Regions from separate parts of the Arthrobacter sp. TJ-270 genome, predicted to be linked through region 1. Evidence: riboswitches for the same ligand, from Rfam matches in the RefSeq annotation. Region 1 holds a riboswitch; the other holds the start of a gene.

Region 1 (3,203 bases):
CCCACGACCGGCCCCCGCGAAGCTACCGCGGACGGGACTTCTGCTGGTGGCTCGGAGTGCTCAACAAGTGGGAAGCTTCCGCTCCTCCACAGGGCGCGGAGCATGTGACCATCGCGGTGAGCGGGGCCGACGGCGGGAACACCGTCGATTTCCGTACTCTCGCCGACGACGGCATCAAGCTGGTTGGGCGGACCCTGGCGTGCGACCAGGGAAACCTTCGGTTCGCCGAGGATCTTCGGGACAACATCGCTAACGGTGACGCCCACTACCTGGCGCTGCTCGACGAAGCGGACGCCTACGTCGAGCGCAATGGCCTCGATCTCCCGGAGGAGCCGGAGGCACGCATGCTGCACCCGGATCCGGAGAGCGTATCCAACCCCCTCCTCGAACTGGATCTTGCAGATGCCGGCGTCACCACGATCATCTGGGCAACGGGCTTCGCCGTCGACTACAGCTGGCTGGAGGTCGATGCGTTCGACGAGAAGGGTCGACCGCGGCAGCAGCGCGGGGTTTCCAGTGAGCCCGGCATCTACTTCCTTGGGCTGCCCTGGCAGTCACGCCGGGGATCGAGCTTCATCTGGGGCGTGTGGCATGACGCCAAGTATGTCGCTGACCAGATCAGCATTCAGCGCAGCTACCTTACGCACAACGAGCAGTCCGCGGTGGTGGCAGGCCTTTCAGCTTAGTGCGGTGAAAGGCGCCGAATCAGCGGCCGGTCAGGGCTAGTAGTCCTGACCGGCCGCTGCTTTTCCAACTACTCGGCGACAGACGCACCCTTCGCAGCACGGAAGCCGGTTTCAAGGTCCGCAAGGATGTCGTCGATATGCTCGAGCCCCACCGAGAGCCGCACCAGCCCTGGGGCCACTCCGGCCACAGCCTGCTGTTCCGGGGAGAGCTGGCTGTGCGTGGTGGACGCCGGGTGGATGACCAGGGAACGGACGTCTCCGATGTTTGCGACGTGCGAATGCAGTTCGAGCGCGTCCACGAACCGCTTGCCAGCCTCGGCCCCGCCCGCCAGGTTGAACGAGACAATGGCACCGGTCCCCTTGGGTCCGTAGTGACGGCCACGCTCGTACCAGGGGCTTGACGGTAGCCCGGCGTAGGCGACGGATTCGACGTCGTCCCGTGCCTCCAGCCAGCGCGCAACTTCCCCCGCGTTCTCGACGTGGCGTTCCATGCGCAGGCTCAGCGTCTCCAGGCCCTGGGAGATCAGGAAAGCATTGAAGGGCGACACAGCCGAGCCCAGGTCGCGCAGGAGTTGGACGCGCGCCTTGATGATGTAGGACAGGTTGGCACCCAGGGCGCCGCCTTCCCCCAGGTCGCGGCTGTAGACCAGGCCGTTGTAGGTGGGGTCCGGGGTGTTGAAGCCGGGGAAACGCTCCGGGTCATTGCCGAAATCGAACTTGCCGGAATCCACGATGACTCCGGCGATGGCCGTGCCGTGGCCGCCGAGGTACTTGGTCGCGGAGTGGACCACGATGTCCGCGCCCCACTCGAGCGGGCGGATCAGGTACGGCGTCGAAAGTGTGTTGTCCACAATCAGCGGCACCCCTGCCTCATGGGCAGTGCGCGAAACACCCTCGATGTCGAGGACGTCCTGTCGGGGGTTGGAGACAACCTCGGCGAAGAACAGCTTGGTGTTCGGCTGCACGGCGTCGCGCCACTGGTCGAGATTGTCGGGGTCGGCCACGAAGGTGACGGAGATGCCAAACTTCTTCAGCGTGTGCGCAAACAGGTTGTAGGTCCCGCCGTACAGGCTGGGGCTGGCGACGATGTGATCGCCGGCCTCGGCAACATTCAGGACCGCGAAGGTTTCCGCCGCCTGCCCAGAGCTGAGAAGGAGGGCAGCCAGACCGCCCTCCAGGCTCGCGATCCGCTGCTCCACCGCGTCCTGGGTGGGATTACCGATGCGCGTGTAGATGGGCGCCAGCTCAGCCAGCGCGAAGCGGTTCGCAGCGCTCTCGGCGCTGGGGAACACAAAGGACGTGGTCTGGTAGATGGGCAGTGCCCGGGCACCGGTGGTGGCGTCAGGCTCCTGCCCGGCGTGGATCTGGCGTGTTTCGAAGGACCATCCGTTGGACATTCAAGGCTCCTCTACTTTGGGCCCGGCATGCTCGGAGCACCACGGGCCGCGCTTGCCATCCGACCCTTCGCCGGACAGCCAGGTCCTCACCCGGGGCACCCCGCCGCGGATGGAGGGTTGCCGGCCAGCGAGCCGGGGCTTAATGCTGGCGCTCATGACCTGAGGCAAGTGTAGGCAGGCGAACTGTGTTGGGTACCAAGATGACGAAGATGTACCTGTCGCGCGAAGCCCACGTCAGTCGTCCCAAGATCCTTACATGGCGCCCGGGTTAGCTTTTGCTAAGCACGGGGGATGAATCTGGACGGGGGCGCACAGATGTCGCGACTTGTATCCGCGGTTGTGATCGTCTCCCTGCTGGTCGCCGGATACGGGGCTTCGGCTACGGCGTCGGCCGAGCCTCCGAGCGCGACCGGAGCACACGATCACGTTCCGGTGCCGCAAGCTGTCGCCACGGAGGCGGGATCGGAGCCCGAAAAGGCCACCGGAAACCTGACCGTTCAGGCCGTCGCAAATGGGTCGCAGGGGTCCTGGGGCCCGACGATCAGCTTCCCGCTTGTCCCGGCTGCAGCGGCGCTGCTGCCTGACAACAAGCTACTGACCTGGTCCGCCTACTCCCCCACCACGTATGGCGGGGCCCGGGGATACACTCAGACGTCCATTTTGGACCTCACCACCGGCGAGGTGAGCCAGACCCAGGTATCCAACACCGGTCACGACATGTTCTGCCCCGGTACCTCGATGCTGCCGGACGGGCAGATCATGGTCAGCGGGGGCAGCAACAGCACAAAGACCTCGCTGTACAACCCTGCGACGAACACCTGGACCGCGGGGCCGGACATGAAGATCGCCCGCGGATACCAGTCCAACCTGACCACGTCCACCGGCGAGGTGTTTACCATCGGCGGGTCATGGTCCGGCGGCGTCGGCAACAAGCACGGCGAGGTGTGGTCCGCCGCCGACGGCTGGCGAACGCTGCCGCTTGTGCCGTCCGACAGCATCCTGACCAACGATCCTGCCGGCGAATACCGGTCCGACAATCATGCCTGGTTGTTTGCCGCCCCCGGTGGCCGGGTGTTCCACGCCGGGCCGAGCCGGCAGATGAACTGGATCTCCACCACAG
Region 2 (3,203 bases), 690 kb from region 1:
CCAGTGCCAGGCCTGGGCAATTGAAACAACATCAACGCTCGCAGTGCCGAGACCGGATGCCTCGGCCGTGCCCTGAACTTTCTCCACCGCCGGGAGCTGCTGTCCTAGGACGGAGAGCATGTCCTCCGACGGATCGATCGCCGTCACCTCAGGGCAACGGTGGATGAGCTCCCTCGTGAACTTTCCTGTTCCCGCCCCGATATCGGCAGCGCGCCGTGCATCCCGCGGGACGAGCCAGTCCACACATTCCGGGGGATACCCCGGACGGACGCGCTCATAGCGCTCACTGTCCTGCAGATAGCCCCGAGCCAACTCACGACGGCGGTGCTCAGCGAGGCGCGGACCCCCAACGCCCATGACGATAGCTCCTGTCGATACTTGATCAGAACCCGTCAATTAAATCACCCGGTCTCGACTGCTCGGGAAACGGGAGTGTCAGCGCGCCATCAGTCAGCTGTGCAGGGTGCTGCGCCCGCAGTTCCCGGAGTGTGCGGAGCCCAATCCGGGAAGGAACGGGTCTCGACAGCCGGTACCCAACGCCCTGCGTCGACAACATAGTCGGTTCCCAGCCCATCCCGGATGAGTGAGGCGAGGCCGGTGAGCAGCCTGTCGACATCGTCCTGCCGCGATCCGAGCCCGAAGCTTGCGCGCAGCGATCCCGATGGCAGGCCCAGGCGCTTCAGCAGCGGGTGGGCGCAGAACTTCCCGTCCCGCAACCCCACGCCATGCTCCGCGGAAAGGTAGGCGGCGACGAGGCCGGCGTCGTAACCGTGGACGGAGAAGTTCACCACACCGATTGCGTCGGTGCTGTCGGAGAAGATGCGGTGTACGGTGACGCCGGTAAGGGCGGAGAGCCCGTCCACCAGGGCGTTCCGCAAATCTGATTCATGGCGGAGCCAGTCTTCCGCGTCCAGGGCTGCAATAACCTCCGTCGCGTGGGCAAGCGCTGCTGCGCCCAGGACGTTCGGCGACCCGCCTTCATGCCGTGCAGGGCCGGTTGTCCAGGAAACTGAATCGACCTTCACCGCCTTCACGGCGCCGCCGCCGGCAAGGTGGGGTGTTCCGACGTCAAGCCAGTCAGGCCTGCCGACCAAAACTCCGGACCCGAACGGTGCATACAGCTTGTGCCCGGAGAAAGCGACGTAATCGATGCCGTCATGCCCGATATCCATCCGTCGGTGCGGGGCCAGTTGGGCTGCGTCGACGACGATGCGTGCGCCATGAGCATGGGCGAGGGCGGCGAGCCGGTTGATGGGCAGAACCTCACCGGTCACGTTTGAGGCACCGGTTACGGCAAGCAGGTTGATTCCCCCGGAAGCCAACACCTCCTCCACAGCGGTAAACGTCGCCTCTATCGTGTCGGCGGCGACGAGTCCGCGATGGGGGCGGCCCAGCCAGGGCAGGAGATTGGCATGGTGTTCCAGGTCGAGGTAAAGGACCTCGCCGTCTCCAGGTACGCAACCTGCCAGGAGATTCAGGGAGTCCGTGGTGTTTCGGGTGAAGATGACCGCGTCGTCTTCACGACCGCCGACGAAGGTCCGGACGGTCTTCCGTGCATTCTCGTACAGCGACGTTGAAATTTGGGATGCGTATCCGGCGCCCCGGTGAACGCTGGCGTAGTAGGGCAGAACGCTCTGCAGGTAGTCATTGACCTGCTGCAGTGCCGGCGTCGAAGCGGCGTAGTCCAGATTGACGTAGCGGACAGCGGTGCCGTCAACCAGCGGCGCCTGCAGTTCAGCGCCCAACACTGACGCAAGCGGCGCCGCGGACAGTTCGCTGGTGCTCTCTAGAAGTGCATTGCTCACGGAAGTTAACCCCATAGTGGTCTCAAGGGACCTGCCAAGGGAGGCCCCGCGCTTGCCGAACCACTTCTCTGGAACGGCCTGGTCGTCACCCGGGGCACCCCACCGCGGAAGGAGGGTTGCCGGCCAGCAAACCGGGGTTTATCGCTGGCACTCGTGACCAATGAGTCCAGAATAAGACAGTCCGGACCCTCCGTTCGCTTTGTTACGTGGCTACGTCAGGCACCCGTATTCTCCTGGAGCAGATCGTCCAGCGAAGGGTTGAGCATCTTCAGGACATCGTTATGCAGGGTGCTGTTGGTTGCGAGCGCGTTACCGCCGAAGGGCCCGTCCGCGCCTTCCAATGATGTGAACCGGCCACCGGCTTCCGTAACAATCGGTACCAGGGCGGCCATGTCGTACAGGTTGAGTTCAGGCTCACACGCGATGTCCACAGCGCCCTCAGCGACGAGGCAGTATGACCAGAAGTCACCATAGGCCCGTGTACGCCAGACCGATTCGGTGAGAGATACGAATTCATCGAGGTTGCCGCGTTCCTTCCATCCCGACAGGCTCGAGTAGGAGAGTGAGGCATCTTCCAGACGAGACACGCTTGAGACCCGGAGGCGTGTTGCGGCGGCCAGCGACTTGCCGGTGAAAGCTCCCGTCCCGGTTGCTGCCCACCACCGTTTCCCGAGGGCGGGAGCGCTGACGACGCCGACGACAGGGCGGCCCTCATCCACCAGAGCGATGAGTGTGGCCCACACCGGCACTCCACGGACAAAGTTCTTGGTGCCGTCGATCGGGTCGATGATCCACCGCCGCGAGCCCGCGCCGCTGCTCCCGAATTCCTCGCCGAGCACGGCATCCCGCGGGCGGGCGCGTGAGAGTTGTCCGCGGATTGCCTCTTCCGCTGACTTGTCTGCATCGGTAACCGGGGTGTAGTCCGGCTTGGTCTCAACCGCCAGATCCAACGCCTTGAACCTGGACATGGTCTGGTCATCGACGGAATCGGCCATCACATGGGCAAGGCGAAGGTCATCGTTGTAGCTCTGGAGGTTCATACTGTTCAACCTATATCCTCGGGACGCGCAGATGCGGGAGGCCTGATGCCCGGGGCGTTGAGTGCCCTTGCACGTGGGCGATGCCCGCTGACTGCGGTCTTAACGCAAGGAAGGGACATCGGCCGATAGCCGATGTCCCTTCCTTTGAAAACTAAGAGTTAGAGAACGGAGATGTTCTCAGCCTGGGGGCCCTTGGGTCCCTGGGTGGTCTCGAAGCTGACCTTCTGGTTCTCCTCGAGCGAGCGGAAGCCGCCGGAGTTGATTGCGGAGAAGTGAGCGAAGACGTCAGCGCCGCCGTCGTCAGGAGCGATGAATCCAAAGCCCTTTTCAGCGTTAAACCACTTGACTGTACCTGTTG

Evidence for each region. Region 1 has a riboswitch for S-adenosylmethionine ahead of AC4D2M_RS04390 (bifunctional o-acetylhomoserine/o-acetylserine sulfhydrylase). Riboswitches for the same ligand answer to the same signal wherever they lie in the genome.
Region 2: it holds a riboswitch for S-adenosylmethionine, as region 1 does, so the genes downstream of both, AC4D2M_RS01105 (aminotransferase class V-fold PLP-dependent enzyme) here and AC4D2M_RS04390 (bifunctional o-acetylhomoserine/o-acetylserine sulfhydrylase) in region 1, are expected to answer to the same signal.

Annotation. Positions count from the first base shown of each region.
Region 1 is NZ_JBZCNB010000001.1:919,893-923,095, forward strand. It holds gene AC4D2M_RS04385 (flavin-containing monooxygenase) at 1-686, shown strand, start outside; gene AC4D2M_RS04390 (bifunctional o-acetylhomoserine/o-acetylserine sulfhydrylase) at 755-2,083, opposite strand; SAM riboswitch class IV at 2,127-2,243, opposite strand; gene AC4D2M_RS04395 (galactose oxidase-like domain-containing protein) at 2,375-3,203, shown strand, end outside.
Region 2 is NZ_JBZCNB010000001.1:228,675-231,877, reverse strand. It holds gene AC4D2M_RS01110 (class I SAM-dependent methyltransferase) at 1-357, opposite strand, end outside; gene AC4D2M_RS01105 (aminotransferase class V-fold PLP-dependent enzyme) at 447-1,820, opposite strand; SAM riboswitch class IV at 1,849-1,964, opposite strand; gene hisN (histidinol-phosphatase) at 2,021-2,845, opposite strand; gene AC4D2M_RS01095 (cold-shock protein) at 3,004-3,203, opposite strand, start outside.